3 regions of the Caldanaerobius polysaccharolyticus DSM 13641 genome follow, and region 1 is predicted to be linked to each of the others. Evidence: a T-box and tRNA genes for the amino acid it is inferred to sense, from the RefSeq annotation. Region 1 holds a T-box; the other regions hold tRNA genes.
The links. A T-box is a leader RNA that pairs with one kind of tRNA and senses whether it is charged. The one in region 1 lies ahead of CALPO_RS0102765 (valine--tRNA ligase), so its partner is inferred to be a tRNA-Val.

Region 1 (4,567 bases):
GGTTACTTCCAGCACTAGCTGATTGTACCGGTGAAGTATCCACTTATCAATTATACCCAGTTTACTGACATCAGGTATCCTGACAGGTCTATCGCCTATATTCAAAAGCACAAATCGGGACGCGTTCCACAGCTTGTTGGCAAAATTGCGGCTGGCCTCTACCCTATCGTAGCTAAAACGCATGTCATTGCCCGGGGAATTATTGGTGGCAAGGGTAAACCTCAAAGTATCAGCGCCGTATTTTTCTATGACATCAAGGGGATCGATGCCGTTGCCCAAAGATTTGCTCATTTTCCTGCCTTTCTCATCCCTCACCAACCCGTGAATAAAAACGTACTCAAAAGGCGGTTTGCCCATAAACTCTAACCCCATGAATATCATCCTGGCCACCCAGAAAAATATGATGTCATATCCCGTTACCAGCACATTGGTGGGGTAAAAATACTCGAGGTCATCAGTATCCTCTGGCCAACCCAGCGTGGAAAAAGGCCAAAGAGCAGAGCTAAACCATGTATCCAGCACATCTTCATCCTGATGTATTTCCCTGCTGCCACAGTTTTCACATACTTCAACGTCTTCTATAGACACAGTAGTGTGGCCGCAAGCATCGCAGTACCATGCCGGTATCCGGTGACCCCACCACAGCTGCCTTGATATACACCAGTCTTTAATGTTTTCAAGCCAGTTTATATATACCTTTGAGAACCTGTCGGGCACAAACTTAACCTGTCCTTCTTTGACCACTTTGAGCGCAGGCTCTGCCAGCGGCTTCATAGACACAAACCACTGCTTGGATATCAAAGGCTCTACCACTGTATGGCACCTATAGCAATGCCCTACATTGTGCACGTGATCTTCCACTTTTACAAGATAGCCTTCCTGCTCCAGCATCTTTACGATTTTTTCCCTGGCTTCATACCTATCCATGCCGGCAAACTGGCCAGCGATTTCCGTCATACGCCCATCGTCACCGATGACCTTTATAGCTTCTAAATCATGGCGCAAACCTACCTCAAAATCGTTGGGATCATGGGCCGGCGTAATCTTAACTGCCCCTGTACCGAATTCCCTTTCCACGTATTCATCAGAAATCAGGGGTATTTCTCTTCCTACAATAGGCAATATCAGGGTTTTACCTATCATGTCTTTGTACCTGCCGTCCTCCGGATGAACCGCTACCGCTGTATCGCCCAACATGGTCTCAGGCCTGGTGGTAGCTATCGTAACGCTTCCCGATCCGTCTTTGAAAGGGTATCTTATGTACCAGAGGTGACCTTTTTCTTCTTCATACTCTACTTCTGCATCGGAAAGGGCCGTATTGCAATCAGGACACCAGTTTATTATCCTGTCGCCTCTATAGATTAGCCCTTTTTTGTACAGTCGGTAGAAAACCTCCCTCACAGCACGGGAACAGCGCTCATCCATGGTAAACCTTTCGCGGGTCCAATCACATGAACTGCCCAGCTTTTTAAGCTGTTCCAGAATCCTGCTCCCGTATTTTTCTTTCCACTTCCAGGCCCTCTCCAGAAATCCCTCCCGGCCTAGATCAAATTTCGTAAGCCCCTCTTCTCTCAGCTGTTCGACAATTTTCACCTCTGTAGCTATGCTGGCGTGATCTGTGCCTGGCAACCACAGCACGTTGTAACCCTGCATCCTTCTCCACCTTACGAGCACATCCTGCAGGGTATTGTCTATGGCATGGCCCATGTGCAGGTAACCGGTTATATTGGGAGGCGGCATCACAATCGTAAATGGCTTTTTGCTTTTGTCTACAGAAGCAGTAAAATAACCGTTGTCAACCCAGTTTTTATACAGCCTATCTTCAAAACTCGATGGGTCATAGGTCTTTGGCAATTCCTTCATCCTAATACCTCCATAATAGCATTCTCTATCTATAATATTAAAAAAGCCTTCGCACTAAGGGCGAAAGGCTCCGCGGTACCACCTTATTTCCATCAAGGCGCTCTTTAGCGATAACGGGCATACCCGAAAAGCTCCTGAGCTACCTTCAGCGGCCGTTCTTAAGAAAGCCTTTCAGCCTGCGAGCTTTCCTCTCTTTTAAGCCGATACCGCTTACTCCTCTCATTCATCGCCGCTAACCTTTTTATATATTCATATAATATACTAAAAACTGAACAAATGTCAATACAATGCAATAAAAAAACGCGCGATTGATTCCCTCTAAGGGGATCATTCGCGCTATCCAATCCTTACGCGCCCATAAACATCTTGATATCATCGTCTACGTTGGTTATCCCGCCTATGCCAAACTTATCTACCAACACTTTTGCCACATTAGGCGAAAGGAATGCCGGCAATGTGGGACCCAGATGGATATTCTTTACACCCAGGTACAGAAGAGCCAAAAGCACGATTACGGCTTTTTGTTCATACCATGCGATATTGTAGGATATAGGCAGTTTATTTACGTCATCCAGGCCAAATACTTCTTTCAACTTTAATGCGATAACAGCCAGCGAATACGAATCATTGCACTGACCTGCATCCAGTACCCTGGGTATCCCATTGATGTCTCCAAGGCCCAGCTTGTTGTACCTGTATTTTGCGCAGCCCGCTGTAAGGATCACAGTATCTTCAGGCAACGCCTTGGCAAAATCCGTATAATACTGTCTGCTCTTCATCCTGCCGTCGCAACCTGCCATTACGAAAAACCTCTTTATAGCGCCCGACTTAACAGCTTCCACTATTTTATCCGCCAGGCTCAGTACCTGATTGTGAGCAAACCCTCCGACGATCTCTCCTGTCTCTATTTCCACAGGAGGCTTACATCTTTTGGCATGCTCTATTATCTCCGAGAAATCCTTCTTTCCATCAGGTCCCACTGGAATATGCTTTACACCTTCAAATCCCACAACGCCTGTGGTGTAAAGCCTGTCCTTGTAAGAGTCTCTAGGCGGTATCATACAATTGGTGGTCATCAATATGGGACCGTTAAAGCTCTCAAACTCTTTATCCTGTTGCCACCAGGCGTTACCGTAATTACCCGCAAAATGAGAGTATTTCTTAAAAGCGGGGTAATAGTGAGCAGGCAACATTTCACCATGGGTGTACACGTCTACACCTGTGCCCTCAGTCTGTTTTAACAATTCTTCGAGATCTTTTAAGTCATGCCCGCTTATGAGGATACCCGGATTTTTCCTCACACCTATGTTCACTTTTGTGATCTCGGGATGGCCATAAGTAGAGGTATTGGCTTTATCCAGCAAAGCCATGACATCAACGCCGTGTTTGCCCGTCTCCATAGCCAAAGCTACCAGATCGTCCGCTGACAGGGTATCGTCTACCGTGGCAGCCAATGCCTTCTCCATGAATTCAAACAAGCTGTCATCTTTATAGCCCAGGGCATAAGCATGATATGCGTAAGCTGCCATACCTTTGACGCCATAGGTTATAAGCTCCCTTAATGACCTTATGTCTTCATCCTGAGTAGACAATACGCCTACCTGTGCGGCCTTTGCGTAAAGATCCTCGTCGCTCTTTGGGCTCCATCTGGTGGAATCATGTAAACCATCTACTCTGACGCCAGCCTGTACCAGCTTCTCTTTTATTTCGTCTCTTATAGCAAGCGCCTCTTTTATTTTTTCTACAAAGTAATTTTTGTCGAAGTTTACGTTGGTTACCGTAGAGAAAAGCCCGTCAATCAAGAATTTATCCGTTTTCTCCTCAGCTACTCCTTTTTCCCTCGCCTTGACATTGCATATAGCTATGCCTTTCAAGGTGTAAACCAGCAAATCCTGAAGTTTTGCCACATCTTCAGTTTTGCCGCATACCCCTCGCAGTGTACAGCCAACCCCTTTAGACGTCTCCTGGCATTGATAACAAAACATACTCATCTTCAATTTCCCCTCCTACATCACTAAATCAAATTACACATAATAAGATAAACTAAAAAAACGCATTTTTCTGTGATAAACATCACATTTCACAGATCAGTATGCCCTCCAACGCCCTGGGGTGTGACGTTCCACCACTTAAATCCGTCTTTTTTAAGCAATTCATTGGCAGCCTCAGGCCCCCATGTACCCGACGGGTAGATCAGTACGTCGTCGTTTCTGCCATGCCACGCCTCTACAATGCTGTCCACAAAACGCCAGGAACTTTCTATTTCATCCCAACGGGTAAAAAGGGTAGAATCCCCCCTCATCACATCGTACAATAACCTCTCGTAAGCCTCTGGAGAATTATTGTACAGCGCGCAGTTCTGGCAGAAATCCATATGGACAGGTATTATACTGTATTTTTGCCCTGGCTTTTTGGCGTTAAACTGAAGGTAAACACCTTCTCGGGGTTGTATCCATATGACCAGGAGATTGGGCTCAAGAGGCCCATACTCTTTGAAGTACAATATACCTGGCAATTGCTTAAATTGAATTACGATTTTGGCTGATCTGTCAGCTAATCGTTTGCCAGTCCTCAGGTAAAAAGGTACTCCAGCCCAGCGAAAATTGTCCACATGTACTTTAAGGGCCACAAAGGTCTCTGTATTGGAATCAGGAGATACCCGTTCTTCTTGCCTGTACGCCACCACAGGTTTTCCATCGACAAA
Region 2 (4,567 bases), on a different contig from region 1:
TGGGACACACTATCACGGCTGGCAGTACCAGCTAAACGCTAAAACCGTGCAAGGGGAAATGCTTAAAGCTATAAAAAAGATAACAGGTGAAGATGTGAACTTAATCGGTGCTGGCAGGACAGATGCTGGTGTCCATGCCATAGGGCAGGTAGCTAATTTTAAGTCAAATTCGTCAGTGCCTATTAGTCGCCTGCCTTATGCTTTAAACAGCGTGTTGCCTGATGACATCGTTGTAAAAGCGGCGGAAAAAGTAGACGACAGTTTTCACGCCAGAAAAAGCGCGATAGGCAAGGAGTATAGGTACTATATACTCAACAGTGAGCTGCCCTCAGCGCTGTTGAAAAACCGCGTATACCATTATAAATACCGGTTGGACCTGGATGCGATGAAGAGGGGCGCAGAGCTTTTTATAGGTACCCATGATTTTTCAGCTTTTAAAGCGGCGGGCAGCAATGTGGAGTCGTCTGTGAGGACGATCAAGCGCTTGGATTTAAATCGGATTGATGAGTTAATTGAGCTGGTTATCCAAGCAGATGGCTTTTTGTACAATATGGTGAGGATAATAACGGGAACATTGATATGGGTGGGCAATGGCAAGTTGATGTGGAGCGACGTTAGAGATGTGATAAATTCAAGGGACAGAAGCAAAGCAGGCCCTACAGTTCCACCCTATGGCCTGTATCTTTATAAGGTTTTTTATTGACATGGATGCTATAATATATTATACTAAAACTTAGTGTAAAATTAGCCCCGGTTTATTTTACGTTTTCTGTGAGGAGGTAAAAGAGTTGAAGACATATCTGGCGAAACCCGGTGAGATAGAAAAGAAATGGTATGTAGTAGACGCCAAGGATAAAGTATTGGGAAGACTAGCCAGTAGGATTGCTATTATTCTCATGGGCAAACATAAGCCTGTATATACTCCTAATGTGGATACAGGGGATTACGTAATAGTGGTTAACGCTGATAAAATAGTTTTAACAGGCAATAAGTTAAAAGACAAGGTGTACGCACGCCATACAGGATACCCTGGTGGTTTTAAGACTACCAGCTATGAGGTGTTGATGAAGAAAAATCCTGAAAAGGCGTTGTACTTGGCGGTTAAGAGGATGCTTCCTAAAAACAGATTGGCAAACAAGATGATAAAGAAGCTGAAGATTTACAGAGGACCAGAACATACCCATCAGGCGCAGAGGCCTGAACCGCTTGATCTCTAATGGAAGGAGGAAAAATATTGGCTCTTACTTATTACGGTGTAGGCAGGAGAAAAACATCTGTGGCGAGGGTAAGGATGTACCCTGGCACAGGTAATATAATAGTTAATGGTAGACCTCTGGAAGAGTATTTTACTATTCCTACTCAAAGGTATATTGTAAAACAACCTTTAACGGTCACAAATTTAGCTGATAAGTTTGACGTCAGTGCAAAAGTCATCGGCGGTGGACTTACCGGCCAGGCCGATGCCATAAGATTGGGTATTGCTAGGTCTTTGCTTATGGCAGATGAGACATTAAAGCCTTTGCTCAAAAAGTACAAGCTTTTGACAAGGGATCCGAGAATGAAGGAGAGGAAAAAGTACGGCCTCAAAAAGGCGAGGAAGGCACCACAATTTTCAAAGAGGTAAATGTATTTTGCGTATTTACAGGAGGGTGTTTGTATGCACTCTCTTTTTTATTTTTGTGGACAAGTCATGCAGATAATGTTATAATGCTATAGATAACTTTAAATTAGCCCTGTGAGGCTAAAAAGGAGGAAAAAGATGTGGGTAAAAAAATTTACGACATCAAAGATGTACCACCGGTAAAAGAAATCGTGCCATTGTCGTTGCAGCACGTTTTCGCTATGTTCGGTGCGACGGTGCTGGTTCCTTTGCTGACTGGTCTGGATCCTTCTGTAACTCTCTTTACATCAGGTATTGGCACCATAATATTTCTCCTTATTACAAGGGGATACGTGCCAGCGTATCTGGGGTCTTCTTTCGCGTTTATCACACCTATTATTGCAGCTACAAAAGAGTTTGGAATAAGGGGCGCCTATTCAGGCATGATAGCTGCAGGGATCATGTACGTATTGGTCTATATAATTATAAGCATTACAGGCGTTGATTGGATAGATAGGCTGTTGCCCCCTGTAGTGGTAGGGCCTGTGGTTATGATAATAGGTTTGAGCCTGGCACCTGTGGCTGTTCAAGAGGCTCAGGAGAACTTGCTGGTAGCTGCTGTTACCGCTGTATTCATAATCCTGTTCGCTATGTTTGGCAGGGGATTTATAAAGATAATACCAATTCTTTTGGGGACGATTGGCGGGTATATATTTGCCATTATTATAGGCGCAGTAAACTTTAAGCCAGTAAAAGAAGCAGCATGGATAGCAATTCCAAAGTTCAACTTTTTAGTAGGCCATAGCCCTGAGCTGATGTGGGGAGCGGTTTCGCTGATTGCGCCGCTAGCTATCGTATCTATGGTAGAGGACTTGGGTCATGTGCTGGTAATAGGCAATATTGTGGAAAGAGACCTCATCAAAAAGCCTGGTTTACACAACGTATTTTTAGGCAATGGTCTGGCTACGGCCATAGCGGCTTTCTTTGGGGGACCTCCCAGTACCACTTACGGAGAAAATATAGGAGTGCTGGCTATTACGCGGGTGTACAGTTCTGTGGTTATAGGTGGCGCTGCTGTAATCGCTGTTTTGCTCAGCTTTGTGCAAAAAATAGGAGCGGCAATAGAGGTCATTCCCAAACCGGTGATGGGCGGCATTACCATAATACTGTTTGGCATGATTGCTGCTGCCGGTTTGAGAACCCTTATTGACAATAAAGTTGATTTTTCCGACACCAGGAATTTGCTCATAGCATCTATTATATTCACTTTGGGTGTAGGCGGAATCAAGATTCAAATAGGCAATCTGCTTTTTAGTGGCGTAGGGCCTGCTACTATAGTGGGTATTTTGTTAAATCTGCTGTTGCCAAAAGGCAAAAAAGAAGTTGAAAGAGGTGGAAAGGCGTATCCTTCCCTGGAGATATCTTATCCGGAAGAAAAAGAGGAATAAAAAAATGCCGATGCGCATCGGCATTTTTTTATTCCTCTTTTATAGCTTCCACTGGGCAATCACTCAAGGCCTGACGTGCCAGTTCCTCTAAATCTTCAGGAACTTCGTCTACGATCACGTGGGCCATCCCATCTTCGTTCCAGTCGTAGACCTCAGGGCATGTATCGATGCATGCGCCACACCCTATGCATAGATCTTGATCTACTGTTACTTTCATTATAACCCTCCTCAGTTATTGTAGCTAAAAAGCTATTTAAAACTTTTGAAAGTATTATATGTTATATACACTCTTTTGTCAAGATATGGTGTTTACAAAAAAAACAAGTGGGGTTAACAGGACTCGAACCTGTGACCTCTACGATGTGAGCGTAGCGCTCTAACCAGCTGAGCTATAACCCCGATCCTCACAAAAATTATTATAACACATTAATGGAATATGTCAATACAAATTTAGCTATACTAAACATCAGAAATGGAGGGGAAGTTCAATGTATAGGAAAAGAGTTAAAGAGATATACGCAGACGACGAGGATCTAGATGGCCTATACAAAGGTGATCGCCAGATTGAACAGGATACGGTGTACGATGAATGCGACGTGCAAAGCGATCAAAACGATAGCGACGATAAAAAGATAGTCGCGGTTAGAAAGATGTGGCAGCTCAATAGAATAGAGAGAAAACAAAAGAGAGCGTAACTGCTCTCTTTTAATTTGTGATAAAATTATGTGGGTGGTTATATGGATAAAGAGAAAATAAGCCGAGATGTGAGAGAGTATGCTTTGGAATTAGGCTTTGATGCGGTGGGCTTTACCACTGCAGAGGATTTTGACCCAAAGATTTTATTGGAGCGGAAGGATAAAGGTTACCTTTCGGGTTTTGAAGAAAAGGATGTAGAAAAAAGGGTTTCGCCTCGATTGATTCTTAGTTCGGCTAAAAGTATCATTGCCCTGGGTTTAAGCTATAATACACCATACATCTCTGAAAACAAAAAGGGGTATGCTTTTATTTCAAGGTGTGCTTACGGCATCGACTACCATCAGGTCATGGAACACATGATGTTACAGCTTGTTGAATATATTCAAAAGCGATATAATGTAAGAAGCGTATATATGGTTGATACAGGCCCCCTTGTAGACAGGATGGTCGCCCACAGGGCGGGGATAGGATGGTACGGCAAAAATTGCAGTATCATAAACGGCCAATACGGCTCCTGGATGTTTTTGGGAGAAATTATAACCGAATTAGAATTAATCCCTGATGTACCGCTAAAGAGCAAGTGCGGTAGTTGTGAGCTGTGTATAAAAGCATGTCCTACAAAGGCGTTGGTCCAGCCGTATGTCCTCAATGCATCAAAATGCCTTTCGTATAATACAATGAAAAAAGGTATATTGCCTGATGAAATAAAGGAAAAAATGGGGATGAGAGTGTACGGCTGTGATACCTGTCAGGAGGTTTGTCCGTTGAACAAAGGAGCCAAGTATTCCAGGGGTGATTGGTTTATCCCAAGGCCTCCTATGCC
Region 3 (4,567 bases), on a different contig from region 1:
ATCATTTCTTTCAATAATTCAGGAAATTGAATACCCGTTATATTGATAAAGATAGATAAAACGTATATATCCAATGGAAAAAAACACAACACTTTTTTTATTATCGCGGAAAAATTAATCTTTTCCCCCTCTGAAGCTAAAAAAGAAATACCATATGCTAAACCGAATACGATAAATGAGTTTCCCATGTCAAACATAGCCATAGTGATTAAGCCTTTATTGCCATAAACCTGCTGTATGAAAGGAAAAGCAAACAGCCCCACGTTGTACCCGCAGATGGAAATTATCAGCGTCCATTTTGTCTTAGAGTCGAGATGTACTTTTCTAACTAAGATATAGCCAAGAACAAAAGTAAAGATGCCAAGAAAAATACTTATTAATGGCAAGATAAAAAACTGAGCATACAATTTAGAATTTAAAAATACATTTATAATGGTGGCAGGTAATGTGACATACAATATAAATTTACTCAAAACATCGCCAGCACCTTCAGGTAAAAGCTTTAATCGCTTGATTAAATAACCTAAAAATATAACGGACAAATTTGAAAATATCTTTTCCGCTATCGCCAGTTGATTCAAACCTTCTTCCCCCTGACCCGATTAGTAAACAGCTTAATTATACTACGCCAAGGGGAATATTACAACAAAGAATAATCAGCCGTCAAAAAAAGCAGCTATTACCTATGAATTCCCTCAATATAGAATTAGCAGGTATATCCTGCTCATCACGTATAGGCCTTATATAACTTAATATATCCAGCAGATACTGGGCCATGTAAAAAACACCAGAAGACCTCTTAACTTTAAGCAGCAGAGGCTCAGCGTACTTTTTCAATACCCCTAATTCATAAACGAGAGCTGAATTGAACATGACATCAGCTTCCTCCTGATAAGGAAATATGTTTTTTTCTTCCCCTCTTCTCACCGAGCTCCACATCTCCAGTGTCTTCTCAGCATCAGTGGCCCTGAACATATAGTCCCTTACTATGCGCCTGACAAGTCTGGAATCGGTAGTTGGTATCCTGTTATGGTCATCCAGATTTAATTGCGTGAGCGCGCTTATATATATCTTAAACTTGCGGTCTTTAGGTATCGCCGATGTAAGCCTTTCATTTAATCCGTGGATACCTTCAATTATAATCGGCTGATCTTTGTCAATCTTTACTTTTCTACCGTATTGTATTCTGCTTCCAGTAGCGAAATCGTACTTTGGTAAAACCACCTCTTCTCCCTGTATCAGTTGAGCTAGCTGTTCGTTAAACAGTTCCAAATCCAGGGCCTCGATATTTTCAAAATCATACTTGCCGTTCTCATCTTTAGGAATCATACCAGATGGCAGAAAATAATCATCCAATGAAATAGATATAGGCCTTAAACCATTGACCCTTAACTGAATGTAAAGCCTCTGAGCAAAAGTGGTCTTACCAGAAGATGAAGGCCCTGCTATCAGTATAAGCCTTACATTATCCCTGTTTTTACTTACCAAATCGGCAATCTGCGCAATTTTCTTTTCGTGCAATGCCTCAGCTATCCTTATAATTTCCTTGATGTCACCCGATTCTATGAGCTCGTTTAATGAGGACACATAATCAACCCTCATTATCCTGCCCCACTTTTCCGTTTCCTGGTATATGGCCGCCAGCTTATGTTGATCCACAAACTCTGCTACATTTTTAGGATCAGACATATCAGGAAACATTATGATAACACCAGGCAAATAAAATTTAAGATCAAACACCTTCAAATAACCTGTATGAGGTGCTAAAATGCCATAAAAATAATCGTAATAACCGTTAAGTCTATAAAGGTACATTTTTTCGTCAGTGCTATACTTTAGCAGCTTTACCTTTTCTGGCTGGCCTTGCTGGTTAAAGATATCTATGGCCTGCTTTATAGACACCTTTATTCTCTCAAAAGGCATATTTTTAGAGACAATTTCATCCATCTTGCGCTTTATAAGTGCCACATCGCTTTTATTCAGCGAGTGATCCTTATGAACTTCACAGTACAAACCTTTGCCCAATGAATGCTCTATTGTAACCCTTGCCTCTGGAAATAATTCGCGCACAGCCCTGATAAATACAAAGCTCATGCTCCTCCTGTATACTTTCATACCCTCTTCACTTTTTATGTCAACCGCACCAACACAACAATCGCGGTGGAGCTTATAATTTAAATCCACAAGTTTATTGTCCACAAGGCCTGCTATAATCATGTTTTCATCATAAACCTTCCCTTTAAAAAAATCTAACAACAAGGTGTTCTCTGGACATTGGTACGTTTTGCCGTTAAACTTCACCTTTATATCCTTCAACTAAATCCCTCCTTAACCGCTGGACTCTATTATTATATGAAAATATAAATAAAAAAACCACCAAAACAAAAATTCCGGCACCTAACGCAGTGCCGGAACCTTCTCATCAATAAGCGTGGGGTTAACAGGGCTCGAACCTGTGACCTCCACGATGTCAACGTGGCGCTCTAACCAGCTGGGCTATAACCCCATTCTTAACGACAAAATCATTATATAAAAAATAACTGACATTGTCAAGAAAAAAATAAAAGGCATATGAACATATGCCTAAGATAAAGACGTGTAATTGAGTAACCCCCCTGCTATCAAGACCTCTCTGTTTCTATCCGACACATCTAAATTAACCAATATTTCTTTTCCCCTTGTCACGTTTTTTATAACTATATCTCCTTTAGACTTCACCTGTTCAATAGCGTTCTCCAATATCAGGACATCTCCCTTAGATATTTCATCATAATCGCTTTCGTTTACAAAAGTCAGAGGAAGTATTCCATTATTTATTAAATTCGCCTTGTGAATCCTGGCAAAAGACTTCGCCAGTACGAATTTAATTCCCAGGTACAACGGCACCAGCGCCGCATGTTCACGGCTAGAACCCTGCCCATAATTTGCACCGCCTACGATAAAACCACCATTGTTAGCTTTTGCCCTTTTTGAGAAATCAGGGTCTACCCCTTCAAAGCAATGTTCCGCCAGTTTAGGGATATTTGATCTGAACGGCAAAAGCCTGGCATTGGACGGCATTATGTGGTCCGTGGTTATATTATCCCCTACTTTTAACAGCACCTGACCCTCTAACCTATCCGGTAACGGCTGGTGAGATGGGAAAGGCTTAATATTTGGTCCGCGGACTACTGTCACATCATCAGGGTTTTCAGCTGGTGGTATTATCATGTTATCGTTAATATCAAATTTCTCAGGAAAACTCACATGAATCTCTTCGCCTAATACCCTGGGGTCTTTTATGCAACCGTATATCGCCGCAACAGCTGCTACTTCGGGACTGGCAAGATACACCTTTGCGCTCTTAGTGCCACTTCTACCTTCAAAGTTTCTGTTAAATGTCCTGACAGATACCGCATTAGAAGCCGGAGCCTGACCCATGCCAATACACGGGCCACACGCACACTCCAATACCCTCGCCCCAGCCGATATCATGTCTGCTAGCGCTCCATTCTTGGCCAGCATCTGGAATACCTGCCTAGACCCCGGTGAAATGACCAGTGAAACATCAGGATGCACCGTTTTTCCCTTTAATATCGCAGCAACTTTCATCATGTCCATATAAGATGAATTAGTACAACTGCCTATTGCTACCTGGTCTACTTTTAACCCTTCTATTTCCTTTACCTTAACTACATTATCAGGGCTATGGGGCTGTGCAATCAAAGGCTCTAAACTATCAAGGTATATATCTATTACTTCGTCGTATTCAGCATCTTCATCTGCACTTATAGGCTTCCAATCTTCTATGCGACCTTGAGCAGATAAAAATTCCCTTGTAACCTCATCGCTAGGGAAAACAGAAGTGGTGGCTCCTAATTCAGCTCCCATATTGGCAATAGTGGCCCTCTCCGGTACCGTGAGGCTTTTTACGCCTTCGCCGGAATACTCAATTACCTTGCCTACGCCACCTTTTACCGTAAGCCTTCTTAACAGTTCTAAAATAACGTCTTTTGCAGATACCCACGGGCCCAGGGAACCGTGTAACCTTACATTAACTACTCGCGGCATTGTTAAATAATACGGGCCACCGCCCATCGCTACGGCAACATCCAATCCCCCTGCACCTATAGCGAGCATTCCCAACGCACCATTGGTAGGCGTATGGCTATCAGATCCTAATAAGGTTTCACCAGGCACCCCAAATCTTTCAAGGTGCACCTGATGGCATATACCATTACCGGGCCTGGAAAAGTAGATACCGTGCTTGGCTGCTACTGTTTGAATGTACTTGTGATCATCAGCGTTTTCAAAACCTTCCTGTAACATGTTATGGTCTACATATGCTACAGAAAGCTTTGTCTTAACGCGGGGTATGCCCATCGCCTCAAACTGAAGGTAGGCCATGGTCCCTGTGGAATCCTGTGTCAGAGTCTGATCGATTTTAATAGCAATTTCATGACCTGGAACCATAACTCCTGATACCAAGTGTTCTTTAAGTATTTTTTGAACTATATTGTAACCCACCACAATCCTCCTTAACGCTTATTGTGCCTTCATACCTTCCTTTTCACTCATGTAATCCTCA

Region 2: it has a tRNA-Val gene. The T-box ahead of CALPO_RS0102765 (valine--tRNA ligase) is inferred to sense a tRNA for this amino acid. The anticodon was not compared.
Region 3: it has a tRNA-Val gene. The T-box ahead of CALPO_RS0102765 (valine--tRNA ligase) is inferred to sense a tRNA for this amino acid. The anticodon was not compared.

What each region holds. Positions count from the first base shown of each region.
Region 1 is NZ_KE386494.1:365,951-370,517, forward strand. It holds gene CALPO_RS0102765 (valine--tRNA ligase) at 1-1,863, opposite strand, end outside; T-box leader at 1,917-2,099, opposite strand; gene hcp (hydroxylamine reductase) at 2,211-3,854, opposite strand; gene zwf (glucose-6-phosphate dehydrogenase) at 3,944-4,567, opposite strand, start outside.
Region 2 is NZ_KE386495.1:447,360-451,926, reverse strand. It holds gene truA (tRNA pseudouridine(38-40) synthase TruA) at 1-703, shown strand, start outside; gene rplM (50S ribosomal protein L13) at 789-1,217, shown strand; gene rpsI (30S ribosomal protein S9) at 1,217-1,624, shown strand; gene CALPO_RS0108565 (uracil-xanthine permease family protein) at 1,762-3,048, shown strand; gene CALPO_RS0108560 (ferredoxin) at 3,077-3,265, opposite strand; tRNA gene CALPO_RS0108555 (tRNA-Val) at 3,374-3,447, opposite strand; gene CALPO_RS0108550 (hypothetical protein) at 3,537-3,743, shown strand; gene queG (tRNA epoxyqueuosine(34) reductase QueG) at 3,786-4,567, shown strand, end outside.
Region 3 is NZ_KE386495.1:1,023,292-1,027,858, reverse strand. It holds gene CALPO_RS0111540 (AEC family transporter) at 1-581, opposite strand, end outside; gene CALPO_RS0111535 (nucleoside kinase) at 664-2,316, opposite strand; tRNA gene CALPO_RS0111530 (tRNA-Val) at 2,433-2,506, opposite strand; gene CALPO_RS0111525 (aconitate hydratase) at 2,584-4,506, opposite strand; gene nifV (homocitrate synthase) at 4,525-4,567, opposite strand, start outside.